One region of the Brachybacterium sp. p3-SID1565 genome, then DNA from elsewhere that is predicted to be linked to it. Evidence: predicted binding sites of a transcription regulator. Region 1 holds the regulator's gene; the other holds the start of a gene.

Region 1 (13,018 bases):
GGACACCTGGCGCCTGGAGGAACCGGAATCCCGCGCCGAGGTGCTCGACCGCCTCGATGAGCTGGTGGTCAAGCCCGTGGACGGATCCGGCGGCAAGGGCATCGTGATCGGGCCGGCTGCTACCGACGCCCAGCTGCAGGAGCTGCGCACCCGCCTCGAGCAGGATCCGCGCGGCTGGATCGCCCAGCCCGTCGTGCAGCTGTCCACCATCCCCACCCTGATGGAGGAGGGGCCCGAGCCGCGGCACGTGGACCTGCGGCCCTTCGCCCTCAACAGCGGGGAGGACGTGTGGGTGCTGCCCGGCGGCCTCACCCGCGTGGCACTGCCCAAGGGAGAGATGATCGTGAACTCCTCGCGCGGGGGCGGCTCGAAGGACACCTGGGTGCTGGCCTCGCAGACCCCCACGCAGGTGGAGGTCTCCACCCCGGAGGGCGAGGTGCGCGTGGTCGAGCAGACCGGGGTGGACGAGCCCTTCGACGAGGACGAGGACCTGCTGGGCACCGAGCCCGAACCCGTCACCGCCGCCATCCCCATCCTCGACCTGGAGGACGAGGACCAGCCGGACCACGACGTGCAGCCCGACCCCGACGAGCAGGAGGAGCACAGCGATGCTCAGTAGGATCGCCGAGGCCGTCTTCTGGATCGGCCGCTACGTGGAGCGCGCGGACCAGACCGCCCGCATCCTCGATGTGTCCCTGCAGTCGATCACCGAGGACGCCACCCACGACGTCGGTCGTGCCTGCAAGGACGTGTACTCGATCTTCGGCGCCTCAGCGCAGGACCCGCAGGACCACACCGTCCAGCGGGTGCTGGACCGCCTGGTGACCGACCGGACGAACCCCTCCTCCGTCGCTGGTGCCCTGCAGACCGCCCGTGAGAACGCCCGGGGTGCCCGCGAGGTGCTCTCCACCGAGGTGTGGGAGTCGCTGAACACCACCACGCTCGGCATGGCCCGCTCGGTGCGGCCCTCCCGGATGCACGGCGCCTTCCAGTTCGCCAAGGACCGCTGCGCCGTGGTGAACGGCCTGATCGATGCCTCGATGACCCGTGACGAGGCCTGGCTGTTCCTGCGGGTGGGACAACTGCTGGAGCGCGTGGACATGGTCGCCCGCATCCTGCAGGGCCACGACCTGGAGGACGCCACCGACGGCAACGTGGTGATGCTGCTGCGCAGCTGCAGCGCCCACGAGGCCTACATCCGCTCCTACCGGGGCCGGGTGCGCGCCGCACGGGCCATCGAGTTCCTGCTGCTGGACTCGATCTTCCCCCGCTCGGCGGCGCACTGCCTGATCGAGCTGGACGAGGCCCTGGACATCCTGGCCAAGCTGCACGGCAGCTCCTTCGACCGCATGGGCACCGAGGACCCGGCCCGCCGGATCGTGGGCCGGGCCGCCGCCAGCCTGCGGTACCGCTCCCTGGACGACATCGTCGCTGACTTCGACACCGAGATGGAGCAGCTGCAGCGGGTCACCGTCGCCGTCAGCCGCGCCTTGAAGAGCACGTACTTCGAGCCCGGCACCTGACCGGCCGGGCCCCACCGACCCCGGCACCCCGGATGAGGACGTGATGGCACGAAGACCCCGCACCCCCGTTCCGCTGCGCGTTCCCGGACCCGGGCGCTGGCTGGTGCAGAACAGCCCGGCCGACCGGATGCCCAGCCACGGCACGCGCCTCTATGCCCTGGAGCAGTCCATCGACCTCACACCGGTGGGGGCGGACGGGCGCTCCGGCGCCTACACCCTCCGGTCGTTCCTGCGTCCGGAGGCACCGGAGCACTTCGTCGGCTTCGGCAGTGAGATCCGCGCCCCGATCGACGGCACCGTGCGGGCCGCGCACGACGGCGAACCGGATCACGCCGCCCATCGCGGGCTGCCCTCGGTGGGCTACATGCTCACCCAGCGTCGACGCGCGGCCGAAGGCTGGACCGGACTCGCTGGAAACCACGTGATCATCGAGGCCGACGCCGGCGTCGCCGGCCCCGCCGTGTTCCTCGCCCTGTGCCACCTGCGGCAGGGCAGCCTGATGGTCCGACCAGGCCAGCAGGTGCACCGCGGGAAGGTCCTCGCGCAGTGCGGCAACTCCGGCAACTCCACCGAGCCCCACGTGCACCTGCAGGCGATGGACGATGCAGATCCCACCCGGGCCCGGGCACTGCCCATCACCTTCCCCGGCGGCCTTCCCCGCAACGGCTCCGTGATCGAAGGCGAGTGAGCAGCCGGCGCCCCGGGGCATCGCACGGTTCGCCGGGTGAGCGTGAGCACTCGCGCCGTGCCCCGCTGAGTACCAACCCGGTGCCCGTGAGACGATGGACGGCGCGCCGCGACCGCGGTGCGCGCCTGCCACCACGACCTGCCACCACGAAAGGACGGATGCCGGTGACCCCGAGGATCGCCGCCGACGAGGCCGCGGACATCCAGCCCGCCTCGACGCCCCAGGAGCGCATCCGCAACTTCTGCATCATCGCGCACATCGACCACGGCAAGTCCACGCTGGCCGATCGCATGCTGCAGATGACCGGCGTGGTGGACGAGCGCCTCATGCGCGCCCAGTACCTGGACCGCATGGACATCGAGCGCGAGCGCGGCATCACCGTCAAGAGCCAGGCCGTGCGCATGCCCTGGCAGGTCGACGGCACCAACTACGCCCTGAACATGATCGACACGCCCGGCCACGTGGACTTCACCTACGAGGTGTCCCGCTCGCTGGCCGCCTGCGAAGGGGCGATCCTGCTGGTGGACGCGGCCCAGGGCATCGAGGCGCAGACCCTGGCGAACCTGTACCTGGCGATGGAGAACGACCTCACCATCATTCCGGTGCTCAACAAGATCGACCTGCCCGCCGCGGACCCGGACAAGTACGCCGCCGAGATCGGTCAGCTGGTGGGCGTCGATCCCGAGGACGTGCTGCGGGTCTCCGGCAAGACCGGCCAGGGAGTCGAGGAGCTGCTGGACCACGTGGTGCGCACCCTGCCCCACCCGGAAGGGCAGGTGGACGCCCCCTGCCGCGCCATGATCTTCGACTCCGTGTACGACACCTACCGGGGCGTGGTCACCTATGTGCGTGTGGTCGACGGCTCCCTCAAGGCCCGCGACCGCATCGCCATGATGTCCACCGGAGCGCACCACGAGCTGCTCGAGATCGGCGTGAGCTCCCCGGAGCCCAGCCCCACCCAGGGCCTCGGCCCCGGCGAGGTGGGCTACCTGATCACCGGTGTGAAGGACGTGCGCCAGTCCAAGGTGGGCGACACCGTCACCACCTCCGTGCGCGGGGCCACCGAAGCGCTGCCCGGCTACGCGGACCCCAAGCCGATGGTGTACTCCGGGCTGTTCCCGATCGACGGCTCCGACTACCCGGTGCTGCGTGACGCCCTGGACAAGCTGAAGCTCAACGACGCTGCCCTGAACTACGAGCCGGAGACCTCCACGGCCCTGGGCTTCGGCTTCCGTGTGGGCTTCCTGGGGCTGCTGCACCTGGAGATCGTGCGCGAGCGCCTGGAGCGCGAGTTCAACCTGGACCTGATCTCCACCGCCCCGTCGGTGGTGTACCACGTGACCATGGAGGACGGCACCCAGGTCGAGGTGCTGAACCCCTCGGACTTCCCCGAGGGCAAGGTGCGGGAGATCAGCGAACCGGTCGCCAAGGCCACCATCCTGGTGCCCAGCGAGTTCGTGGGCGTGGTCATGGAGCTGTGCCAGTCCAAGCGCGGCAGCCTGGGCGGCATGGACTACCTCAGCGAGGACCGCGTGGAGCTGCGGTATACGCTGCCGCTGGCGGAGATCGTGTTCGACTTCTTCGACCAGCTGAAGTCCCGCACCCGCGGCTACGCCTCCCTGGACTACGACGTCTCCGGGGAGCAGACCGCCGACCTGGTCAAGGTGGACATGCTGCTGCAGGGCGACCCGGTGGACGCCTTCAGCGCCGTCGTGCACCGCGACAAGGCCTACAACTACGGCGTGGAGATGGCCGGCAAGCTCAAGAACCTCATTCCGCGCCAGCAGTTCGAGGTGCCCATCCAGGCCGCCATCGGCTCCCGCATCATCGCCCGTGAGAACATCCGCGCCATGCGTAAGGACGTGCTGTCCAAGTGCTACGGCGGCGACATCTCCCGCAAGCGCAAGCTGCTGGAGAAGCAGAAGGAGGGCAAGAAGCGGATGAAGAACATCGGGTCCGTCGAGGTCCCCCAGGAGGCCTTCATCGCCGCACTGTCCTCCGACGCCGGGGACACCGGCAAGGACGGCAAGAAGAAGTAGGAGGTTCCGTGGACCCCGCGCACGCCCCCAGCGCATCGGCCGCGGCCGAGCCTGCGCCCGGACCCCCGGCGCAGCCCTCCGGGGCACCCCGCATCGCCGCCGTGTGCACCGTCGCCCAGCTGTTCCCGGTGCCCGACCGCGGCCTGATGAGCGGCATCGACAAGCGGCCCGTGGACCATCCCGTCACCCTGCTCACCCACGGGGTGCTGGGCGATGTGCAGGGCGATCGTGAGCACCACGGCGGCATCTTCAAGGCCGTCTACGCCTACGCCCGCGAGACCCGGGAGGCCTTTGCCGCAGAGCGCGAGCAGGAGCTGCCCGACGGCTTCTTCGGGGAGAACCTGGTGACCACCGGCTACGACACCGACGAGACCCTGATCGGGGAGCGCTGGCAGGTGGGCACAGCGCAGATCGAGGCCACCTGCCCCCGCACCCCGTGCGGCACCTTCACCGCTCGCATGGGGGACCGTCGCTTCGGCCGGCGCTTCACCGAGGTGGGACGCTGCGGCGCCTACTTCCGCGTGCTCACCGAGGGGGACGTCACCGCCGGTGACGCGATCGAGGTGCTGCACCGCCCCGAGCACGGCGTGACCATCGGCGACGCGTTCCGCGGCCTGGATGCCGAGCAGGCACGTAACCTGCTGGCATGGGCCGGGCAGACCGGCACCGTGCTGTACGAGTCCCTGGTGCAGGCCGCGCTGCGCGTGCTCGAGCGCGATGCCAATGAATCCGGCAGCACCGATCAGGCGCCCGTCGCGTTCCCCGACCGTCTTCGCTCCACCGGTCGTGGCCTGGGCTTGGGCATGGGACTGTGACCCCGGCACCCCCCGTTGCCTCCGGGCCCCCGGACCTGTCCGTCTACATCCACGTGCCGTTCTGCGCGGTGCGGTGCGGGTACTGCGACTTCAACACCTACACCGCCACCGAGCTGGGCGGGGGCGGCTCGCAGCGCGAGTACCCCGCCAACGCGATGCGCGAGATGGACCTGACCCTCGCTGCGGATGCGGCAGGCGGGTACCCGTACCAGCAGGTCTCCACCGTGTTCTTCGGCGGCGGCACCCCCACCCTGCTGCCGGCCGGGGACCTGATCGCGATGCTCGCTCACCTGCGCTCCCTGATCCCCCTGGCGCCGGGTGCGGAGGTCACCACCGAGGCGAACCCGGACTCGGTCACGCCGGAGTCCCTGGCCCAGCTCGCCGAGGGCGGCATCACGCGGGTCTCCTTCGGCATGCAGTCGGCGGTGCGCTCGGTGCTCAGCACCCTGGACCGCACCCATGACCCCGAGCGGGTGCCGCAGGTGGTGCAGTGGGCCCGGGAGGCGGGCCTGGCCGTCAGCCTGGACCTGATCTATGGCACGCCGGGGGAGACCCTCGCCGATGTGGAGACCTCCGTGCGCGCGGCACTGTCCTGCGGTGTGGACCACCTGTCCGCATACTCCCTGATCATCGAGGGGAACACGGCGATGGCGCGCCGGCTGCGGCGCGGGGAGATCACCCCACCCGACGGCGATGACATGGCCGACAAGTACGAGCTGATCGACGACCTCGCCACAGCCGACGGCCTGTCCTGGTACGAGGTCTCCAACTTCGCGCGCAGCCCCGCGCACCGCTCGCGACACAACCTCGCCTACTGGCAGGGCAAGGACTGGTGGGGCATCGGCCCGGGCGCGCACCGCCATCGCGACGGCCTGCGCTCCTGGAACGTGAAGCACCCCAGCCGCTACGCGGCGAAGCTGAACGCCGGGGAGCTTCCGGTCGCCGAGTCCGAACAGGTCGATCCTAAGGCCCGCCGCATGGAGCGCATCATGCTGGAACTGCGGATCATCGACGGGCTCGACGTGGACGTGGTCCCACCGGCCCAACGACCCATGCTGGAGGTGCATCGGGACCGGGGGCACCTGGATGCGGACGCCCTGGCAGCGGGCCGGGCGGTGCTCACGCGACCCGGCAGGCTCCTGGCCGACGCGGTGATCCGCGACCTCGTGCCCTGAGACCCCAGCGCAGCGGCTCCCCGCCACACCCGGTACGGGCCGCGGGTGCGCACCCCGTGCAGGACGAAGCCCCCGACAGCACGACGCGCGGCCGGCTCCGGGGGCTTGCCCTCTGCGGTCAGGTCACTTGACCAGGCGGATGTTCAGCGGGTAGTTCCACCACTCGCCCTGGTTGGCCCTGACCGCACCGATGATCGCGAAGATCAGCTGGATCAGCGCCGGGATGCCGACCAGCGGGAACGCCGCGAAGCCGAGGCCGAGGGTGACGAACCCAAAGATGCCGAGCACGACCCCGAGCACCACCTGGGCGATCACCACGGCGATCGCACCGTTGAGGGCCTCGGCGGCGTTGTAGCGCACGAACCGGTTGCGGTCCTTGTACATCAGGAAGATGATCAGCGGGCCGATCCAGCCCAGGAAGCCCCAGCTGAGCAGATGGCCCAGCAGCACCGCCAGGTGCGAGAACATCGACCACAGCTTGGCGTCGGACTCCGTGGTGGGCTGGCCCGACAGGGGCCCCTCGTACACGCCCTTGACGTTTGCGGGCAGAGCATCGAGGGTCTGGGTTCCCTGCGGGGCGCCCTGCCCGGCGTAGGCGCTGCCCTGGGCCTGGCCGTAGCCGGCGTTCGGCTGACCATGGCCAGCGCCCTGCTGGCCGTAGGCGGCATTCTGCTGGTGGCCAGCGCCGTGCTGGGCGGCGCCGGCCTCGGACGCAGCCGCGGGGCCCGGGTTCGCGGGCTGATCGCGGTAGGGATCGTAGGGATGCGAGTTCTCGTTCATGGGTCCCCTCTTCGTCAGGACGGGGAGCCGAGATGGCCGCCGCCGTCGTGGTCGGATGCCCCCAGCCTACCGAGAGCACCTGATCTGGGCCCCGCGGCGCGCCTCCCGATCAGGCGGGGGATAGCCCCCGGTCGCAGGTTGCGCATCGGGCACCCTCGTTGGGCACGCGGTGCTCACCCCTCGACGGTCACCCAGTCGATGAGCTCCTCGATCCGCCCGGACAGGGTGGGCTCGACGTCGGCGTAGGAGCGGACGGTGGCCAGGATGCGCTGCCAGCCCTCGGCGATGTCGGCCTGATCGGAGTGCGGCCAGCCCAGGGCCTTGAGCGTTCCCACCTTGATGTCGGTGCCGCGGGGCACGTGCGGCCATGCCTTCAGGCCCACGCGTGCCGGGCGCACCGCCTGCCACACGTCCACGTAGGGGTGCCCCAGCACGATCACGTTGCCGGGGGCGCCGGGCAGGCGCATCACCTGCTCGGCGATCCGGGACTCCTTGGAGCCGGTCACCAGGTGGTCCACCAGCACACCGAGCCGGCGTCCCGGGCCGGGACCGAAAGCCTGCACTCGCTCCACGAGGTTGTCGGCGCCCTCGAGCTGCTCGACGACGACTCCTTCGATGCGCAGGTCGTGACCCCACACCTTCTGCACCAGTTCGGCGTCGTGCTTGCCCTCGACCCAGATCCGGGAGGCGCGGGCGGTCCTGGCCTTCGCGCCCTCGACGTACACCGAGCCGCTCGCGGAGCGCTTGGGGCCGCTGGGTGCTGGAGCCCGCTGGGGGAGGGTGAGCACCACCGGCTTGCCGTCGATCATGAACCCGGGCCCCAGGGGGAAGCCGCGGCGGCGGCCACGTGCGTCCTCGAGCTCGACCACGTGCACACCGCCGGCCTTCTCCACGCGGGTGATCGCGCCGGTGTACCCGGTCGCCGCGTCCTCGACCACCAGGTCCCGCTGGGCGGGAACCTCGCGGGCGGCGGGACGGCGGCGGTGGTGCGGCGGAGGCTCGGAGGAGAGCACGTCGCGGCCGTAGCGGTCGAAGGAGGGGGAAGAGCGGTCGGGCACGGCGCACACCGTACACCGAGGCGCCACGCCGGGTGACCGTCTCGCATCGGTCCCGGACGGCGGCGGTCTCGGCTCGTGGCGAACGCCTCCTGCCCGGTTCGCTGAGGACAGGTCGTGAGCGCGTAGGATTGGCACTCGACATCCCCCAGTGCTAATCCTGGTGGCCGGGCGTGAGCGCCCTGCCCGGCACCAGCAGGTCCCTGCAGGAGGTGAGACCAACGGACAGCAGGAAGCTGCAGATCCTCGGCGCGATCGTCGAGGACTACGTCTCCACCCGCGAACCCGTCGGCTCCAAGTCCCTGCTGGACCGGCACGATCTCGGGGTCTCCGCCGCCACGGTGCGCAACGACATGTCGGTGCTCGAGGAGGAGGGGCTGATCACCCAGCCCCACACCTCCGCCGGTCGCGTCCCCACGGACAAGGGCTACCGCACCTTCGTGGACCACGTGGCCACCGTGAAGCCGCTGTCGGCCCCCGAACGCCGCGCCATCCAGGCGTTCCTGGAGGATGCCGGTGACGTCGAGGAGCTGCTGCTGCGCACCGTACGGCTGCTGGCCCAGACCACCCATCAGGTGGCGATGGTGCAGTACCCGGCCCGCAAGCAGGCGCGGATCCGCCACGTCGAGCTGGTGAAGGTGGCCGACTCCCTGCTGCTGGTGGTGCTGATCACCGAGTCCGGCCGGGTGGATCAGCGCACCGTGCCGCTGCTGGCCGCTCGGGAGGACGCCTTCTACCAGGGGCTGCGGGACCAGCTGAACCGGGCCGTCGCCGACCATGAGGTCACCGACGTCGAACGGGCGCTGCTGGAGCTGATCGATGCCCAGCCGGCAGCGGACCGGCCCAGTGTCGAGGAGGTCGTCACGGCGCTGCGCATCCTGGCCGCTTCCCGCGCGGAGGACAGGATCATGATGGCCGGCACCGCCAACATCGCCCGCTCCGCCGAGGACTTCGCCCGCGATGTGGAGCCGCTGCTGGACGTGCTCGAGGAGCAGCTGGTGCTGCTGCGCCTGTTCACCGAGATGCACGCCAAGCCCGGCTCGGTCGAGGTGCGCATCGGCTCGGAGCTGCAGACCGAGGCCCTCACCCAGGCCGCCGTGGTCGGCGCCGGGTACGGTGCGGGCTCGCACATGGCGATCCTCGGCCCCACCCGCATGGACTACGTCACCGGGATCTCGACCGTGCAGGCCATCGCCCGCTACGTCTCCCGCTACCTGGAATGACACGGCGCCGCGTCCCGCAGCCCGGGACGAGCGCCCCCGCTACCACCGTCTCCCTTCCTGAGGACTTCGCACAGTGAACGACGATTACTACGACCTGCTCGGTGTCTCCCGTGACGCCTCCACCGAGGAGATCAAGAAGGCGTACCGCAAGCTGGCTCGCACCCTGCACCCGGACGTCAACCCCGATCCGGACGCCGCCGAGCGGTTCAAGAAGGTCTCCCAGGCGTACGAGACCCTCTCCCACGCCGACAAGCGCCGACAGTACGACATGGGCGGAGGCCCCGGCATGGGCGGCTTCCCCGGCGGGTTCCCCGGGGGCGGCGCCAGCTTCGACTTCAACGACATCTTCGACATGTTCGCCGGTGCCGCCGGGATGCGAGGCGGCCGTGGGCAGGGCCCGATCCCGCGCCAGCGCCGCGGCAGCGACGTGCTGCGCCGCGTGGGCATCGAGCTGCGTGACGTCGTGTTCGGCACCGAGAAGGAGATCCGCTTCCGCACCGCGGGTCGCTGCGAGCGCTGCAACGGCTCGTGCTGCGAGCCCGGCACCAGCCCCACCCGCTGCACCGCCTGTGGAGGCTCCGGCCACGTGCAGCGCGTGGCTCAGTCGCTGCTGGGCCAGATGGTCACCATGGCCCCCTGCCCCACCTGCGAGGGCCACGGCGACGTCATCGAGTCCCCGTGCACCGCGTGCTCCGGGCACGGCCGCGTCACCACCGAGCGCACCGTCACCGTGCGCGTGCCCTCCGGGGTGGAGAACGGCACCCGGATCCAGCTGCGCGGCGAGGGAGAGGTGGGTGAGGCCGGCGGGCCGGCTGGAGACCTCTTCGTCGAGCTCACCGTCGCCGATCACGACATGTTCGACCGCGACGGCGAGGACCTGGTCACCACCGTCGAGGTGCCGATGACCTCCGCCGCGCTCGGTGCCACCGTGCCGCTGGAGACCTTCGACGGGGTGCAGCAGCTGGACATCCGGCCCGGCGCCCAGCCCGGCGAGGAGATCACCCTGAAGGGCCTGGGCGTCACCCCCTTGCGGCGCGAGCGCCGCGGCGACATCCGGGTGGTGCTGGACGTGGACATCCCCACCTCGCTCTCGGACGAGGAGCGTGACCTGCTCGAGCAGTTCGCCCGCATCCGCGGCGACGAGGCCACCCGCCGCAAGGGCCAGGGCCCCTTCGCCAAGCTCCGCGAGCGCCTGCGCGACCTCTGATCATGCCCACCACGCCGCCCGCCTTCCTGATCCTCGACGACGCGCTGGAGCATGCCGGCAGGGGCGCTGCCCTCACCCTGGACGGCGAGGAGGGCCGCCACGCGGCGAAGGTGGCGCGCCTCGGCGTAGGGGAGCAGATCCTGCTCACCGATGCCGCCGGCCGCCAGGTGCTCGCCGAGGTCACGGCCGCCCGCAAGGAGGCCCTGGACCTGCACCTGCTGGCGGGGCCGTCGGCCCCCGCCCGGCGCACGCCGCGGCTGACGCTGGTGCAGGCCCTGGCCACCGGAGGACGCGACGAGCAGGCCGTCGAATCGGCCACCGAGCTCGGGGTGGATCGCGTGGTGCCCTGGCAGGCCGAGCGGTCCGTCGCCGTGTGGCGCGGCGAGAAGCAGCGCAAGGGCCGCGCCAAATGGGAGAACACCGTCCGAGCAGCGGTCAAGCAGTGCCGCCGCCCCGGTATCCCGAGGGTGGACGAGCCGGTGAGCACCATGCAGCTGGTCGACGAGGTGCGCCGATGCACCGAGGCAGGGTCCCTGGTGCTGGTGCTGCACGAGCAGGAATCCGTGGGCCTGATGAGTCTGGCCGACGAGCTGCGGAGGATGGGCCGCAGATCGGCCGCGGATGCGGCGTCGGCTTCCGTGGGCGCAGCGGCGCAGATCATCGTCCTGGTCGGCCCTGAGGGCGGGATCGCCGACGGCGAGCTCGTCCAGCTGCGTGAGGCGGGGGCGCGCAGCGTGCTGCTGGGGCCCGAGGTGCTGCGCTCCTCGACCGCCGGCCCCGCTGCGATCGCCGTGCTCAGTGCTCTGATCGGGCGCTGGGGTTGAATCCCCCGTCAGGCGACGGAGGTGAGCACCTTGGCCTCGAGCGTCTCCAATCCCTCACGCAGGGCGGTGAGCTTCTCCTCGCCCACGTGGATCTCGCCCTCGAGGGAGAGATCCGCCGGGAAGGCGAGGCCCACGGAGCCCATGACGTCGGCCCCCACGTGGGTCATCAGGCTCTCCAGCAGCTCGAGGACTCCGGCCCCGGCTCCCCAGCCGTAGCCGACCAGCAGCACCGGCAGGCCGCTCCACTCCTGGTGCAGGTAGTCGATCGCGTTCTTCAGAGCACCGGGGTAGGAGCCGTTGTACTCCGGGGTCACGATGATCAGGGCGTCCAGCGCCTCGATCCGCTCACCCCAGGCGCGCGCGTGATCGGTGGTCTTGGTGGGATCGGCCTTGGGGCTGGTGAGCCCGTCGAAGGCGGGAAGGACGGTCTCCCGCAGGTCGATCAGATCGATCTCGACCTCGTGCTCGCGGGCATCGAGGCCGTCGCGCACCCACTGGGCGATGTGCTCCCCGACACGGTTGGGGCGAACACTGGCGATGAGCAGTCCGATTCTCGTCATGGGTAGTGCAACCCCTCCCGCATGGCCGATGTTCTCGATCCTGCTGTGGCGTGCATCGCTCTGAGCCGGGCCGCACACGCTCCCGTAGACTTCCCCCCATGAACAACGACGCCGCCGAACGCCGCGACGAGGACTGCGTGTTCTGCAAGATCGTCGCCGGTGAGATCCCCTCCGAGCGCGTCCACGAGGACGACCAGGTGGTCGCCTTCAAGGACCTGAGCCCCCAGGCCCCCGTGCACGTGCTGGTGGTGCCCCGCGAGCACCGCGCCGACGTACGTGAGCTCGCCCACCAGCCGGAGCAGCTGGCGCACGTGGTGGCAGTGGCCGGGTCCCTGGCTCAGAAGCTCGCCGACGGCGACTTCCGCCTCGTTTTCAACACCGGTGCGAACGCCGGACAGACCGTCTTCCACGTGCACGCGCATGTCCTGGCGAGCGGAGAGCTCGCAGAAGGAGAACTGTGACCGATCCCTTCACTCCCGCCCCCGGGCGCAGCCCAGAGGTGATCGAGCGTCGCCTGGCCATCCCCGATCATCTCAGCCCCTTCCAGGTGCTGGGGGAGAACGACCAGGCTCTCGCGGCGCTCGAGGAGCAGGTCCCCGACACCGACGTGCACGTGCGCGGGCATCAGATCACGCTGCGCGGCACCGAGGAGGCGCTGCGCCGCAGCGAGCACATCGTGCGCTCCCTGATCGAGCTCGCCGCCACCGGCCAGGCCGTCACCGCCGAGGCCGTGCAGCGGGCGGTGAGCCTGTACGGCGACGACCGGGCCCAGGGGGAGAGGCTCGAGCAGGTGCTCTCCCGCACCATCCTGTCCTCCCGCGGGCGCACCATCCGCCCCAAGACCATGGGGCAGAAGTCCTACATCGAGGCCATCGAGTCCTCGACCATCACCTTCGGCATCGGCCCGGCCGGTACCGGCAAGACCTACCTCGCGGTGGCGATGGCGGTGCAGCAGCTGCTCTCCAAGCAGATCAACCGGATCATCCTCACCCGCCCCGCCGTGGAGGCGGGGGAGCGGCTGGGCTTCCTGCCCGGCAGCCTCAACGAGAAGATCGACCCGTACCTGCGCCCCCTGTACGACGCCCTGCACGACATGCTGGACCCGGAGTCCATCCCGCGTCTGATGGGT
Region 2 (16,103 bases), on a different contig from region 1:
GCGGAGGCGATCGTCCCCACCGCGTACAGGTAGACGAGGAAAGGCACGCAGGCGACGATGCAGGCCACCAGGATCATCCGATGGTGGCTGCGGTCCACCACCGCGCCCTCCACGCCGCCCTTGCGGGGGTTCAGCAGATCGGACTCGTAGTCGAACACATCGTTGATCCCGTACATCGCCAGGTTGTAGGGGATCAGGAAGAACAGCGTGCCGATCACCAGCGGCAGGTCGATGCGTCCGGTGGTCAGCAGCATGGCCGCTGCGAACGGGTAGGCGGTGTTCACCCAGGACAGCGGGCGTGAGGTCTGCAGCAGGGACGAGAGCAGGCTGCCGCTGCGGGCCGGAGCGCTCATCGCAGGCCTCCTTCTGCTGGGTCACGATCTTCTCGCTCATGTCCGACCGGCTCTGCTCGGAAAGGGCCGGCTCGATCAGGGTCCCGGCGCAGGAACGCCCACAGCGCGGGCAGCAGCAGGGCCACCACCAGCACGTAGGAGAAGTCCTCGATGGGCGCCAGGCCGATGTGCCAGCCGATCAGATGCTCCTGGGCGTAGGTGAACAGACCCACCGCGATCATGATCGTGTCGAACACCGCGGTGAGCACCGCCACCACGGTGAAGGCGATCAGCGAGGTCAGCAGGACACGTCGTCTGCGCCGCCGCTGCACGTGCGAGAGGGCCAGGGCCGACGCGACGGCCGCCACCGCCATCACCACCAGGTTCACGTACAGGTAGGTCATGCCGCGCCGGTCCGTCCTGCGCTGCCGGCACCGGAGGCAGCCGCTCCATCCCTGCCGCCCGCACGGGCGCAGAGCAGACGATCGGCACCCGTGGCCACCACCATCGTCAGGTGGCACAGGAACCACAGGAAGAACGGCTCCTCGATCGTCAGGTGCGGCACGATCTCGTAGCCGCTGAGATACGGGCCCTCGCCGCGCGCGAACACCCCGAGCGCGATGCACACCAGGTCCCACACCAGCAGCAGCCCCACCCCAGCCGCCTGCACTCTCAGCGCGCGCCGCCGGTCACGGAACAGGTACAGCCGGAAGCGGTGGTCCAGCAGCAGCATGCAGCCGCTGGATGCGATGATCGCCGCGAGGTAGGCCCAGGAGGTCACGAACTCCATCATGGCGCGATCCGCGGCAGGGCCGACGGCGGCAGCGGGCCGTCGCTGCGGTCGCCCCGCAGGCGCTTGAGCACGTTCTCCGCGCTGATCAGGCACATCGGCAGACCGACCCCGGGAACCGTGGTGCCACCGGCGTACAGCAGGTTCGGAACATGGCGGGAGCGGTTGGCGCCGCGCAGGAAGGCGGACTGCCGCAGCGTGTGCGCAGGGCCCAGTGCGTTGCCGCGCCAGGAGTGCAGGTCAGTCGCGAAGTCGCCGGGTCCCACGCTGTGCCGCACCACGATCCGATCGGCCAGGTCCGGCACCCCGGCCCAGTCGTTGATCTGCGCGATCGCCTGGTCCACGGCCCTCTCCACGTCGGCATCGCCTTTGCCGTCGGCCCCGCCGCGGCCCAGACCGCGGCCGGTGGGAGCATCGGGGGAGACGGGGATCAGCACGAACAGGTTCTCGCTGCCGGCCGGGGCGCTGGTGGGGTCGGTCGCGGAGCTGCGGCACACGTAGATGCTGGCCGGATCCGGGACCGTGGGCTGCGCGGCCCCGATCTGGGCGAAGTTGCGATCCCAGTCCTTCGTGAACAGCAGCGTGTGGTGGGTCAGCTGCGGGAGCGCGCCCTCCACGCCCAGCAGCGCCAGCACGGCACCGGGTCCGCTGGTGCGGCCATCCCAGTACCGCTGCGGATAGGTGGCCAGCTCCTGCGGGAGCAGACGGGTCTCGGTGTGGTGCAGATCCGCGGCGGAGACCACCACGTCCGCATCGATCTGCTCGATGCCGGCGGCGGTGCGCACCGTGACTCCGGTGGCGCGGGCGCGACTGAGGCCCGGCAGCCCGCGCGGTGCGGTGGTGCGGATGGCGGTGACCTCCGCGCCGGTGCGGATCTGGGCCCCTTCGGCACGGGCGAGGTCGGCGATCACCTCGATGATGCGGTGGAACCCCCCTTGGGGGTACTTCACACCGTCCTCCAGGTCCATCGCGCTCATCAGGTGGTACAGGCTGGGCGCGGTGCGCGGCGTGGCCGCCAGGAACACCGCCGGGTAGCCCAGGATCTGCCGCAGCCGGGTGTCCTGGACCGTACGGCTCACCAGGGAATGCAGGGACTCCAGCAGCAGCCGGCCCAGCTTCGGCAGATGCGGTAGGGAGCGCAGGGCGGTGCCCAGCGGCACCCCCGAGAAGGTGGTGTACAGGAAGGACCGGGTGGCCAGCTCATAGGTGTGCCGCGCGGAGTCCAGGTACCGCTCCAGGCGCCTGCCCGCCCCGGGCTCGACCTGCTCGAACAGTGCCACCGCCGCGGCCCGGTCCGAGCGCACGTCCAGCGGCTCGGCGTGCCCCTCGCCGTACACCCGGTACGCCGGATCGAGGTCCACCAGCTCCAGGTGGTCCTCGATGCGCTCCCCCAGGAGCTCGAAGAAGTGCTCGAAGCACTCCGGCATCAGGTACCAGGACGGCCCGGTGTCGAACACGAAGCCCTCTCGCCTGAGGCGGCCGGCCCGACCGCCCAGCTGATCCCGGGCCTCGAGCACCGTCACCCGGTGGCCGTCCCGCGCCAGCAGGGCCGCGGTGGCGAGCCCCGCGATCCCCGCACCGATCACGATCACCCGTGCCATCAGCGATTCCTCCCGTCGGGCCTGCGCGCTCGCAGGCCACGGCCCCGCTCCTGCAGAGCGGCCCGCGCGATGATCGCGGCCTTCTGGGCGTCGGGGATGCGCACCCGCCCCGTCCGCAGCTCCTCGGCGTCGGTCGCGGCCAGGCGGTCGGTGAGAGCGGCGAACAGGTCGTGGACCGCGCGCACCGCGGTGCGACTGGAATCCGGCAGCAGCACGATCGCCTCCCGGGCTGCGGCGAGGTCCGCCTGGATGTCGATCAGCAGCTCATCCTTCTGCTGGTCGGTGAGGGTGGCCGGGTCCACTCCGGGGAAGTAGCTGCGTCCGCGACCCACCGCGTCTGCCCGCAGATCCCGCAGGAAGTTCACCTTCTGGAAGGCCGCGCCGAGGCGTCGGGCGCCCTCGAGCAGCGCCGGGGAGGGGGCGACGGGCACGGGGGAGCGGTCGGTGGTGAACACGTGCAGGCACATGAGCCCCACCACCTCCGCGCTGCCGTACACGTACTGCGCGAAGGAGAAGGGATCGTGCTCGCTGACGGTGAGGTCCGCGCGCATGGAGGCGAAGAACGGGCGGGTCAGTTCAGAGCCGATGCCGCAGGCGCGGGCGGTGCGAGCGAAGGCGTGCACCACCAGATCGCTGCTGAACCCGCTGGCCAGTGCCTGTTCGGTGCGCGTCTCGTAGTCATCCAGTGCTGCGGCGATGGCATCCGGTTCCAGCCCGCACCCCTCGGCGGCGCCGTCGACGATCTCGTCGGCCACCCGCACCAGTGCGTAGACGGAGCGCACCCGGCCCCGCACCGGGGTGCCCAGCAGCCGGGTGGAGGAGCCGAAGCTGGTGGAGTACGCATCGATCACCCGGTCCGCCGCACGCACGGCCGCAGCGGTGTATGCGCGGGCGTCGAGGGCCGCCTGGGGATGGGGCACGGGAGGCTGCTGGATCACCTGGGCGCTCCGATCTCCTCGGCGAGGCGGCGCAGTGTGCTGCCCAGTGGATCGGGGAGCTGCGCCGGTCCGATGTGCTGCTGTGCCTGATGGGCGTGCCGCCGGATCTGCTCGCTCGTCGCATCCAGGGCCCCGCACCGTGTGAGCAGCTCCCGCATGGACACGGTGATGCCGGCCAGATCTGCATCGGTGGCGACGGCCGAGCGGGCCAGCAGCTCGCGCACCTCCGCCGCTTGAGGAGACATCAGTGCGGAGGCCATGAGGTAGGTGTGCTTGCCCTCACGAAGGTCACCGCCCACGGGTTTGCCGGTGCTCTCCTGGTCGCCGAACACTCCCTGCACGTCGTCCTCGAGCTGGTAGGCCATGCCCAGCTGGGTGCCGATCCGCCCGACGGCCTGGACCTGCTCGGTCTCAAGACCCGCCAGCAGAGCACCGGACATCAGCGGTGCCTGGAACGTGTACACGGCGGTCTTCAGCTCGGCGGTGCGCAGCGCCTCGCTGCGCAGGTCGGCGGGGCCGGCATCGCCACCTGCCGGAGCGAGGGCCAGCTCCACGTCCAGCAGCTCGCCCAGGGTGGTGGTCACCACCGTGTCGTGCAGGATCCGCTGGAGCTGCTCCCGCTCGGGGGCCTGCACCTCAGCCGTGCCGGCCAGCAGCAGACGGTACGCGGCGGCCAGGGCCAGATCGCCGGCCAGGATGCTGCGGGAGTACCCCCGGTGGATGGCTGACTCTCCGGACATTCCGCGCGAACGCGCGCCCGCGGCGTGCGAGGCGTGCAGGGAGGGACGCCCGTAGCGCATGTCGTCGCGGTCGATCACGTCGTCGTGCAGGATGAACGCCGCGTGCAGCAGCCCGTACACGGCGGCGACCGCGGCCACCGCATCGGCCGTCGCAGCAGACGGCCCGCGCTCACCGACGTGCGCGGCCAGCACCACCAGGCGTGAGCGCAGGCGCTTCCCACTGCGCGTGTGGGTGAGGACCTCTTCCCACAGGGAACGCCCGTGATCGCCGGCTCCCTGGCCGCAGTCCTGCTGTGTGCGCACGAACCGCTCCAGGGTGGAATCCACTGCTGCCAGGTCGATGGCGTCGAGGCCCAGATAGTTCACTGGGTTAGTCAACCATATGCCGGGCGGAGGCCACCGAGGCTCCTCCCAGGCGCGGGAGGCGCCTCCCTCCAGCTCGCAGCGCACTGTTCTGAGCAGGCAAGCAGCTCTACCGGGTGCTGCGTTCAGATGGCGTTGGTGGCGTCCTCGTCACTGATCACCGGCATGGCGGTGGTGGTGGTCATCGGCTCACCCTCGGGGGAGAGCGGTCGCACCTTCAGCCAGTAGTAGCCGTGCGAGCCCAGCATGATCGTGAGGGTGCCGTCCTCGCTCACGGCAGGGAACTCATGGCCTCCGAACAGGTCGCGCACAGTGCGGCGGGCAAGGCCGCCCAGATCGAGGGTCGCGGTCACCGGCTGCGAGGACAGGTTGAACACGCACAGCAGGGTCTCGGCGTGGGAGTCCGCCTCCTCGCCGTACTCGGCGCCGTCGTAGGTGCGGGTGAAGGCCAGCACCCGGTCCGAGTCCGCGGGAATGTTCCGGTAGGCACCCATGCCGAAGGCCTCGTGCTCCCGCCGCACCGCCAGCATCCACCGCACGAAGTGCAGCAGCGAGCCGGAGTGGGCCATCTCCGCCTCCACGTTGGTGGTGGAGTAGTGGTACACCAGCGACTGGATCACCGGCAGGTACAGCTTGCCCGGATCGGTGATCTCGCTGAACCCGGCGTTGCGGTCCGGGGTCCACTGCATCGGCGTGCGCACCGCATCGCGGTCCTCCAGCCAGATGTTGTCCCCCATGCCGATTTCGTCACCGTAGTAGAGGAAGGGGGAGCCGGGCAGGGACAGCAGCAGGGCGTGGATCAGCTCCAGCTCGGAGCGGGAGTTGTCCAGCAGCGGCGCCAGGCGGCGACGGATGCCGATGTTGGCCCGCATGCGCGAATCGGGGGCGTACCAGCCGAGCATCGCCGAGCGGTCCTCGGGGGAGACCATCTCCAGGGTGAGCTCGTCGTGATTGCGCAGGAACGTGCCCCACTGGGCGCCGGGGGGGATCTCCGGGGTGTCGGCCATGATGTCGATGATGTGGCGGGCCGAGCCCTCCCGCAGCGCGTAGAAGATGCGCGGCATCACCGGGAAGTGGAAGCACATGTGGCACTCGGGCCGGTCCTCGGTACCGAAGTACTCCACCACGTCCTGGGGCCACTGGTTGGCCTCGGCGATGATCACCTTGCCCGGCCAGTGCTCGTCCACGAACGCCCGCAGCTCCGCCAGGAAGTCGTGGGTGGCCGGCAGGTTCTCCCCGTCGGTCCCCTCCTCCTCGAACAGGTAGGGGATGGCGTCGGCGCGGAACCCGTCGATCCCCTTGTCCAGCCAGAAGCGCACCACGTCGAGCACGGCCTCGCGCACCTTGGGGTTCTCGAAGTTGAGATCCGGCTGGTGGGAGAAGAAGCGGTGCCAGAAGAACTGGCGGCGCACCGGGTCGAAGGTCCAGTTCGACTCCTCGGTGTCCACGAAGATGATCCGCGCTTCCTGGTACTTCTCGTCGGTGTCGGACCACACGTAGAAGTCGCCGAAGGGGCCCTCCGGGTCCGAGCGTGACTCCAGGAACCAGGGGTGCTTGTCGGAGGTGTGGTTCAGCGGCAGGTCGATGATCACGCGGATGCCGCGACGGTGCGCCTCGGAGACCAGGCGCTCGAAGTCCGTGATCGAGCCGAACTCGGGCAGCACGGCCTCGTAGTCGGAGATGTCGTACCCGCCGTCGCGCAGGGGGGAGGCGAAGAACGGCGGCAGCCACAGGCAGTCGATGCCCAGCCACTGCAGGTAGTCGAGGCGATCGATCAGGCCGCTGAAATCACCGGTGCCATCGCCGTTGCCGTCCGCGAAGGCGCGCACCAGCACCTCGTAGAACACGGCCTTTCGGTACCAGTGGGGGTCGTAGTCGACGCCCGGTCCCTGCGGCGAGAACTGGGTGGCGTTCAGGGCCATAGCCTGCTCCTTCGATCGTCTGCGCGGCAGGCCCCAGCGTAGTGGAGGCGGTGGTGGGCGGCGGCCCCGTCCGGTGGTAGGTTCAGGCCGTGCCACACGCGGTTCTCGCAAGGCCCGGCAGTTCCCCCGCCCGCATCGCGGTCGCCGGGGCCGGGGCCGTACTGATGGGCGGGACCGCTCTTCTGATGCTCCCGGTCTCTTCCGCTGATGGAACCTGGACCGGTCTGGTGGACAGCTTGTTCACGGCGGTCTCGGCGATGTCGGTGACGGGCCTGGTGGTGCTGGACCCCGCCCATTGGACGACCTTCGGGCAGGTGGTGATCCTGCTGCTGATCCAGATCGGGGGAACCGGGGTGATGACCCTGGCCACTCTCCTGGGACTGGTGACGATGCGTCGGTTGGGCCTGCGCGCACGGGTGACCGCGGGCAAGGAGATCCATGCCGAACTGGGCGACGCGGGCGCGGTGGTGCGAGGCATCGTGGTCACCTCCCTCCTCATCGAACTGGTGGTGGCCGCGATCCTGTTCACCGCCTTCGCCCTGCGTGACGGGCTTCCCGTGCTGCCAGCGGCGGGCAGTGCCGTCTTCCACGCGGTCTCCGCGTTCAACAACGCCGGGTTCTCCCCGCACAGTGACAGTCTGATCCGGTATGCCGACGATCCCCTGGTGGCGCTGACGCTCGCCGCGGCCGTGGTGGCCGGGGGGCTCGGCTTCCCCGTGATCGCCGAATTGCTGCGACGACGGCACGGCCCCCGGCACTGGACGCTGACCACGAAACTCGTGCTCACCGGCACCCCTATCCTGCTGCTGGCCGGGCTGGTGACCACACTGCTGACCGAGCACTCCAACCCCGGCACCCTCGGGCCGATGGACTGGCCGCAGAAGGTGCTCAACGCCCTGCTGCACTCGGTGTTCAGCCGCACGGCCGGGTTCAACTCGGTGGACGTGGGCGCGATGCGGGAGGAGACCTGGTTGAGCACCGTCATCCTCATGCTCATCGGCGGTGGCCCCGCCGGGACCGCCGGCGGTCTGAAGATCACCACGGTGCTGATCCTGGTGCTCACCATCCGCAGCGAACTGCGCGGCGACAGCCACGTCATCGCCTTTGGCAAGAGGCTCCCGCAGGGGGTGAACCGGCAGGTGGTGACCGTGGTGGGGCTGATGTCGATCATGCTGCTGGGGGCCACCGCCGCGCTGATGGCCCTGGAGGACCACCCCCTCGACCGGGTGCTGTTCGAGGTGGCCTCGGCGATCTCCACCACCGGCCTGTCCACCGGGATCACCCCGCAGCTCAGCGATGCGTCCTGCCTGATCCTCGCCCTGCTCATGTTCGTGGGGCGGGTGGGCCCCATCTCCCTGGGCACCGCCCTGGCACTACGGCCTCGGCCCCTGCTGTACGAACCACCGAAGGAGCGACCCCTCATTGGCTAATCGAACGCCATCGGCCCATCGAACCCTGCTGTCCCGCCGCGATCCGAAGGATGAGGAGCACCATGTGCGCAGTGTCGTGGTGCTGGGGCTTGGCCGGTTCGGCTCCGCTCTCGCGGTCGAACTGACGCGCCTGGGGGTCGAAGTCCTGGGGGTCGACCAGGATGAGACCGTGGTGCAGGACCACGACGGGCGTCTCACCCATGTGGTGCGGGCGGACATCACCCGCGAAGAGGTGCACTCCCAGCTCGGGGTGCGCGATGCCGACCGGGTGGTCGTCGCGGTCGGCGGCCGCCTGGAAGCCAGCGTGCTGGCGTGCTCCCACCTCCTGCGGGCAGGAGTCGAGGACCTCTGGGCGAAGGCCGAATCGGCCGACCACGCGCAGATCCTCGACCAGCTCGGGGTGGCCCACGTGATCAAACCCCAGCATGAGACCGGGCAACGGGTCGCGCACCGGATCGCGGATCGGGCCGAGGAATGGGTGACCTACGGGCGGGGGTTCGCCATGGGCCTGTTCCCCGTCCCCAACCGTCTGCTGCACCGCACCGCGGCCGATGCCCGCATCGCGGAACGCTTCGATGTGCGCCTGATCGCCCGCTGCCCGGCCGGGCGGGACTGGGAGTACGTCTCCCTGCAGACCACGTTCAACCCAGGTGATCAGTTGATCGTCGCCGGGCAGGAGGCGAACCTGGAGCGCTTCGGCCGCTTGGACTGAGGTCGCGGTCCGTGCTTGCCGTGCCGCTGTCGGTCGGCGGAATCTGCCAGTCGATCTGCTGGCCGCCCTGCTGGGCCAGCAGTTCGTTGACCCGCGAGAACGGCCTGGAACCGAAGAACCCGCGGGAGGCCGACAGGGGGCTTGGGTGGGGGCTCGCGACGTAGGGGACCGCTCCCAGCATCGGCACCAGGGACTGGGCGTCCTTCCCCCACAGCAGCGCCACCAGGGGCCCGCCGCGGGCCACCAGTGCACGGATCGCGAGCTCGGTGATCTCCTCCCAGCCGCGCCGGCGGTGCGACCCGGGGGAGCCGGGCCTCACGGTGAGCACCCGGTTCAGCAGCAGCACCCCCTGCTCCTGCCAGGCGGTGAGGTCACCGTGCGCGGCGGGCGGGATGCCCAGATCCGCCTGCAGCTCGGAGTAGATGTTCGCAAGGCTGCGGGGCAGGGGACGCACGTGCTCCTCGACGGCGAACGAGAGCCCGATGGGATGCCCGGGAGTGGGGTACGGGTCCTGCCCCACGATCAGCACCTTCACCTCGGCGAGAGGACGGGTGAAGGCCCTCAGCACGTGCTCGCCTTGGGGCAGGTACCCGCGACCGGAGGCGGCCTCCTCGCGCAGGAAGTCACCTAGGGCATGGATCCGCTGCTCGGCGGGGGAGAGGGCCTCGGCCCAGTCGGGAGCGATGATCTGGGCGAGCGGCTTCGGCATGGCGACAGTGTTCCATGCTGGCCGGAGCGGTGATGCGTGTCCCACCACGGGGTTCGACGAGGCCCGGCGCGCCGCTGCGGGAGCGAGCCGCCGCCCGCGTACGCTCCACCCATGCCCCCCGCCGATGCGCACTCCGATCACCCGTCCCGCCCTGAGGGCGCAGGGGAGGAGCTGTCCGAGCGGGACCGGCGCATCCTCGAACTGGAGTCGCGCACCTTCCGCTTCGTGGGCACCAAGGAGCGCGTGATCCGCGAGCAGCTGGCCATGTCCCGCACCGCCTACTACGTGCGGCTGAACGCCCTGCTGGACGACCCGGCAGCACTGCGCGCCGCCCCTGCCCTGGTGAACCGCCTGCGGGACCGGCGCACCTCGGCCGACGACCTCTCCACCGCAGCTCCGGACCACAGGGTGGCCTGAGCAGGCGTGTGCTCCCACCCCCTGCCGGTCCGAACGGGTTTAATAGGCCCGTGGCCGATACCCAGTACCCGTACCCGCCCGATCGATTCGACGACGAGGCCGATGCCGCGACGTTCCACGGTGCGCACCGCGCCGAGGAGCCGTTCTGGCGTCAGAACCTCATCTACCTCGTCATCATCGCGGCGGCCTTCGTGACGCTGCTGGTGCTGCTGTTCCTGATCGGAGGCATGGGCAGGGACGGCGACGACCGCGCGAGCGACCCCACCTCGCCCGCCGCATCGGAGACCACCGAGGAGGCTCCTGCGGAGGAGGAGGGCGCCGAGGGCGAGGAGGAGGCCCCGGCCCCCGAACCCGATCGCTCCATCCCGGTGATGGTCATCAACGCCGGCGGCATCAATGGGATGGCCGGCGCCTGGCGCGACTCCCTCGAGGGCTCCGGCTGGGAGCAGGTGAGCATCGGCACCGCCGACAACGTGCAGCAGGAACCGGTGGTGTTCTACCGCGACGAGGCCGATGCCGAGACCGCCCAGGCCCTGGCCCAGGAGGTCGGTGCCGGTGAGGCCCGACAGAGCGACGAGTACGAATCGCGCATCACCTTCGTCGCCGTGACCGAGCCGGGAAGCGGAGGCCAGGAGGGTGAGGGCGGGAACGACGGCTGATCGAGCGGTCGCTGATCGACTGTTCCCCGATGTGCCGGCCTCGGCCCTGGGTCGAGAGTTAGCACTCTCGGGTCGAGAGTGCTTATGATGAGCTGGCACTCACCGGCCGTGAGTGACAGCGCCTCCCGAGGCACGGATCCGCGGCCGGCGAAGGCCTGATCGGGGGCGCTCGCGCCCGCCGACCACGAACATTCCGGCCCCGTGAGGGGCCCGGGGCCGTGGGACATGAACACGGCTGCGGGTCTCGTCCGTCGCGGGCACAGGGTCGGGTGGACACCACACCACACGGGAGAGATTCCACACATGGCCAAGCTCATCTCTTACGACGAGGAGGCCCGGCGCGGTCTCGAGCGGGGAATGAACCAGCTCGCTGACGCCGTCAAGGTCACCCTCGGCCCCAAGGGCCGCAACGTCGTGCTCGAGAAGTCCTGGGGCGCCCCCACCATCACCAACGACGGCGTCTCCATCGCCAAGGAGATCGAACTCGACGACCCGTACGAGAAGATCGGCGCGGAGCTCGTCAAGGAGGTCGCCAAGAAGACCGACGACATCGCGGGCGACGGCACCACCACCGCCACCGTCCTGGCCCAGGCCCTGGTCAAGGAGGGCCTGCGCAACGTCGCCGCCGGCGCCAACCCCATCGCTCTGAAGCGCGGCATCGACAAGGCCGTCGCGGCCGTCTCCGAGACCCTGCTGTCGCAGGCCAAGGAGGTCGACACCAAGGAGCAGATCGCAAACACCGCCGCCATCTCCGCGGCCGACCCGGCCATCGGCGAGCTCATCGCCGAGGCGCTGGACAAGGTCGGCAAGGAGGGTGTGATCACGGTCGAGGAGTCCAACACCATGGGCCTCGAGCTGGAGCTCACCGAGGGCATGCGGTTCGACAAGGGCTACATCTCGCCCTACTTCGTCACCGACGCCGAGCGCCAGGAGACCGTGCTCGAGGATCCGTACATCCTGCTGATCAGCTCGAAGATCTCCACCGTCAAGGACCTGCTGCCGCTGCTGGAGAAGGTCATCCAGTCCGGCAAGCCGCTGGCGATCATCGCCGAGGACGTCGAGGGCGAGGCCCTGGCGGTGCTGGTGGTCAACAAGCTGCGCGGCTCCTTCAAGTCCGTGGCCGTCAAGGCCCCCGGCTTCGGCGACCGCCGCAAGGCGATGCTGGAGGACATGGCCATCCTCACCGGTGGCCAGGTTATCTCCGAGGAGGTCGGCCTCAAGCTGGAGACCGCCGGTCTCGAGCTGCTGGGCCAGGCCCGCAAGGTCGTCGTCACCAAGGACGAGACCACCATCGTCGAGGGCGCGGGCGATGCCGAGCGCATCGCCGGTCGGGTCAAGCAGATCCGCACCCAGATCGAGGGTTCGGACTCCGACTACGACCGCGAGAAGCTCCAGGAGCGCCTGGCGAAGCTGGCCGGCGGCGTGGCCGTCATCAAGGCCGGTGCCGCCACCGAGGTGGAGCTGAAGGAGCGCAAGCACCGCATCGAGGATGCCGTGCGCAACGCCAAGGCTGCTGTGGAGGAGGGTGTCGTCGCCGGTGGCGGCGTGGCCCTGCTGCAGGCCGGCAAGGACACCTTCGACAAGCTCACCCTCGAGGGTGACGAGGCCACCGGTGCCAACATCGTGAAGGTGGCCGTGGAGGCCCCCCTCAAGCAGATCGCGATCAACGCCGGTCTCGAGGGCGGCGTCGTGGCCGAGAAGGTCAAGAGCCTGCCCGTGGGCGAGGGCCTGAACGCCGCCACCGGCGAGTACGAGGACCTGCTGGCTGCCGGCATCCTCGACCCGGTGAAGGTCACCCGCTCCGCTCTGCAGAACGCCGCCTCCATCGCCGGCCTGTTCCTCACCACCGAGGCCGTCGTGGCCGACAAGCCGGAGCCCGTCAAGGCTCCCGCCGGTGGCGACGACATGGGCGGCATGGGAGGCATGGGCGGCATGATGTGATCAGCCCCCGCGGCTGATCGCCTCGCCCGAGCGACCGCGAGAAGCCCCGGTTCCCGGAAGGGAGCCGGGGTTTTTCGCTGCCTGTGGGTGCTCCTCGGCCGGCGCCGTGCACGAGCGGATGCCGCAGTGCCGACCGCGTGCGATGCAGACCGCGTGCGATGCCGTCCGCGTGCGTTGCGGAACCGGCGTCGGGCATGCTGGAGGCATGCTCCTTGCATCGCCTCACGCCGCTGCCCTGTCCGTGCTCACCCAGAACATCCGCATGCAGCATCCGCAGACGGCTCCGGGCCAGGCGGATCACTGGGGCGACCGGGCTCCGGTGCTGCGCGATCTTCTGCGTCGTGCCGATGCCGACGTCGTGGGCACCCAGGAGGTGACCTGGCCCCAGCTCCCGGTGCTCGAGGAGGCGCTGGGCTCCACGCACCTGCGTCTGGGGTTCGGTCGCGAGGGCGGGGCGCGAGGTGAGCACTGCCTGCTCCACCTGCGGCGGGACCGCTTCGAGGTGCAGGACTGGGACCAGTTCTGGCTATCCCCGACCCCGGCGACCATCGGATCGGTGGGCTGGGACGCCCACATCACCCGCGTCGCGGTGTGGGCCCGCGTGCGGGACCATGCTGCGGATGCAGAGCTGGTGCTGGCCGTGACGCACCTGGATCACGCCGGGGAACTGGCGCGAGCGGAGAGTGCCGGGCTCATCGCCAACAAGCTGCGCGAGGTGGCCGGGGATGCGGCACCGATCGTGCTGATCGGGGACTTCAACGCCCCCGCGGGGGACTCCGTCCCTTGGCGACGCCTGAGGGATGCCGGGTTCGTCGACACGCATGACGCGGCCGAGCACATCGCCGGCGAGGACATCGGCACCTACACCGACTACGGTCCCGCGGTGCCCGGCGGGCAGCGCATCGACTGGATCATGGCCCGTGGGCTGGGGGTTCACGCCTATGCCGCCCACGACCACGTGATCGACGGGGTGCATGCGAGCGACCACGCCGGTGTGCAGGCGATCGTGGAGGTGGCTCCCTCGGCCTGAGACGGGCCGAGGGCCCTGCACCGGGCGGTGCAGGGCCCTCGAAAGGGCATGCGAGGTCTCAGCGAAGGGTCTCGCCGTGATCGTTGCCGTCCATCAGGCCGTCCTCGCGGCGCGGATCGCTGCGCGGTACGTCGCCGTCGCGACCCAGGCCATCATCCCGGCGGGTGTCGCGGTCGCTGCCCAGCAGGCCGTCGTCAGGGCCGGGGTTGCCGTCCCTGGCAGGGCCGTCGGCGCGATGGGCGCCCCCGCGCGAGTCCACGCCGCCGAGGCCGCCGTCCCGACGGTCGTCGTCGAGCAGTCCGCCGTCACGACGATCCCGGTCGCGGTCGAGCAGGCCGTCCTTGTCGTGGTGGTCGTCGTCCCGACCCAGGACGCCGCCGTCGTCACGACGGCTGCCGTCGGCGTCGCGGTCCAGCACCCCGCCGTCGCGGCGATCACGGTCGCGGTCGAGCAGGCCGTCGTCATCGCGGTGGTCTCGGTCGCGATCCCCGTCGCCGTCCCGATCACGATCCGTCTCGTAGCCCTCGGCCAGGCGCTCCTCGGCCTGGCGCTGGCGGCTCGCGGAGCCGTCCTCGTTCCTGGACCCCTCCTGCTCGGCCAGGGAGATCACGTTGGGATCGTCCTCGACGTCGTAGTCAGGATCGATGGTCGCATCGCGGTCCACACCGCGCTCGACGTCACCGCGATCGCGACCGTCGCGGTCGCGGTCGCCGAGATCGCGATCGTCGAGGTCCCGGTCCCGATCGGCGCGGGGTGAGGTGTCACGGTCCTGTCCGTACCGCTCCGCCTCGTCGCGCTCCGCCGAGGAGCGGCCGTCGAGGCGGTCGTCCTCACGGCCCAGCAGGTCGCGGTCACCGGCGCGGCGACCGTCGGCATCACGGCTGTCGGGGTCGCGGCCGTCGAGGTCCTCGCGGAGCTCGCGGTCGGCATCGGCATGGCGCATGCCTGCGGGGGGCAGGGGGCCGCTGCGGCCGTCGTTGGTGGGCTGAGTCATCGTGGTCCTCCTCCTCAGGGTGAGCGCCCCGCAGTGAGGGGCGTCACAATCAGTGCGGCCCAGCGTATCCGTCCGGCTCCGAGTTGTCAGTGCCTTCGCTGGGAGTCCGTCACCTGCCCGGGATCACCCGAACGGGTTCCACCAGCGGCCGTTGCCCAGCACCACCAGGGCGATCGAGGCTGTGAGCACCAGCAGCGACCCGATCATCACCAGCACATCGCGCGTGCGGAGCGGTCGCTGGTCGTACCAGGTGCGCCCCCTGCCGCGACCGAAGCCGCGCAGCTCCATGGCTGCGGCCACCGACTCGATCCGGTCGAAGGCCCCCAGCAGCAGCGGCATGAGCGTCGAGGTCAGATTGCGGATCCGCGTTCCCAGCCCTACGCGACGGGTCACCTCCAGACCTCGCGCCTGCTGCGCCTGGGAGATGGTGCGGAAGTCCCGCTGCACATCAGGGATGTACCGCAGGGCCAGGGAGACCGCATAGGCAGCTCGGTAGGGCACCCCGATGCGACTCAGAGAAGAGGCGAACTCCGGTGGCCGCGTGGTGGTGATGAACAGCAGCACCCCTGGCAGCACCGCGAAATACTTCAGTGTGACGACCAGCTGGTAGAACAGCTGCTCAGCGGTCAGGTCCCACCGCCACGGGCCGTCCAGCAGCAGGGTGCGGGAGTCGAACAGCTGCGGCCCGTAATCGGGGGCGAACAGGAAGATCAGCAGGTTGTTCAGGACCATGAAGATCGCGATCAGCCACAGCACCACTGCGAGGTCGCGCAGCCGCACCCGGGAGACGCCCCACAGCACCATCGACAGCACGGACAGCCCCAGCAGGTAGCGGGCATCGAAGCTGATCATCGCCCCCACCACCAGCGCGATCACCAGCACCAGCTTGGACACCCCGGTCAGCGTGTGCAGCCAGCCCCGGCGGGGCACGTACCCCAGCAGCGGCGCGCTCATCGCGCCGCTCCCTGCCCGGGCACCAGTCCTGCGCGCTGCTCCCGATCTGCCTGCACGAAGCGGTGCACCAGCCGCACCGGGTCCCCGATCCCGCAGCGCTGGGCGAGGGTGAACAGTCCCGTGGTCACCAGGTCGGCGTTCGCGGTGAGCTCCTCGTCGGTCAGGGCGGCGGCCGGATCGGTATCCGCCAGCAGGCGGCCTCCGCTCATCACCAGCACCCTGTCGGTGTACTCCAGTGCCAGGTGCATGTCGTGGGTGATCAGCACGACCGTGGTGCCCAGCTCGTTGATGCGGGTCAGGAAGTCCATGAACTCGCTGTAGTGCGCGTAGTCCTGCCCGGCCGTCGGCTCGTCCAGGATCAGCACCTGCGGGTCAAGGGCCAGGATCGAGGCGATCGTGACCCGCTTCTTCTGGCCGTGGCTGAGGGCGGAGACGGGCCAGGAGCGGAACGGCCGCAGACCGCACACCTCCAGCACCCGCGCGGTGCGCGCGGCGATCTCCTGCTCGTCCAGGCCCCGGGCCCGCATGCCCAGTTCGATCTCCTCGGTGATCAGGGGCCGGGAGATCATCT

The links. Region 1 encodes HrcA, which represses chaperone genes, less so after heat shock. Its sites were predicted from a motif close to TTNGCACTCGNNNNNNNCGAGTGCNAA; they were not measured.
Region 2: the regulator HrcA is predicted to act here: its motif matches at 10,672-10,698, upstream of groL (chaperonin GroEL).

Annotation. Positions count from the first base shown of each region.
Region 1 is NZ_JAMBDS010000014.1:25,008-38,025, reverse strand. Features, by position in the region: gene M4D54_RS05335 (circularly permuted type 2 ATP-grasp protein) at 1-619, shown strand, start outside; gene M4D54_RS05330 (alpha-E domain-containing protein) at 609-1,523, shown strand; gene M4D54_RS05325 (M23 family metallopeptidase) at 1,567-2,211, shown strand; gene lepA (translation elongation factor 4) at 2,370-4,250, shown strand; gene M4D54_RS05315 (MOSC domain-containing protein) at 4,259-5,065, shown strand; gene hemW (radical SAM family heme chaperone HemW) at 5,062-6,240, shown strand; gene M4D54_RS05305 (DUF4870 domain-containing protein) at 6,364-7,020, opposite strand; gene M4D54_RS05300 (DUF3097 domain-containing protein) at 7,194-8,087, opposite strand; gene hrcA (heat-inducible transcriptional repressor HrcA) at 8,288-9,298, shown strand; gene dnaJ (molecular chaperone DnaJ) at 9,372-10,505, shown strand; gene M4D54_RS05285 (16S rRNA (uracil(1498)-N(3))-methyltransferase) at 10,508-11,329, shown strand; gene M4D54_RS05280 (NADPH-dependent FMN reductase) at 11,338-11,889, opposite strand; gene M4D54_RS05275 (histidine triad nucleotide-binding protein) at 11,988-12,350, shown strand; gene M4D54_RS05270 (PhoH family protein) at 12,347-13,018, shown strand, end outside.
Region 2 is NZ_JAMBDS010000013.1:25,483-41,585, reverse strand. Features, by position in the region: gene M4D54_RS05100 (prenyltransferase) at 1-353, opposite strand, end outside; gene M4D54_RS05095 (lycopene cyclase domain-containing protein) at 350-736, opposite strand; gene M4D54_RS05090 (lycopene cyclase domain-containing protein) at 733-1,125, opposite strand; gene crtI (phytoene desaturase family protein) at 1,122-2,666, opposite strand; partial or broken gene M4D54_RS13855 (hypothetical protein) at 2,673-2,768, opposite strand; gene M4D54_RS05080 (squalene/phytoene synthase family protein) at 2,723-3,661, opposite strand; gene M4D54_RS05075 (polyprenyl synthetase family protein) at 3,658-4,767, opposite strand; gene treS (maltose alpha-D-glucosyltransferase) at 4,890-6,686, opposite strand; gene M4D54_RS05065 (TrkH family potassium uptake protein) at 6,914-8,116, shown strand; gene M4D54_RS05060 (TrkA family potassium uptake protein) at 8,181-8,828, shown strand; gene M4D54_RS05055 (uracil-DNA glycosylase) at 8,758-9,537, opposite strand; gene M4D54_RS05050 (DUF3263 domain-containing protein) at 9,649-9,954, shown strand; gene M4D54_RS05045 (LytR C-terminal domain-containing protein) at 10,005-10,613, shown strand; gene groL (chaperonin GroEL) at 10,917-12,554, shown strand; gene M4D54_RS05035 (endonuclease/exonuclease/phosphatase family protein) at 12,760-13,584, shown strand; gene M4D54_RS05030 (hypothetical protein) at 13,643-14,578, opposite strand; gene M4D54_RS05025 (energy-coupling factor transporter transmembrane protein EcfT) at 14,702-15,532, opposite strand; gene M4D54_RS05020 (ABC transporter ATP-binding protein) at 15,529-16,103, opposite strand, start outside.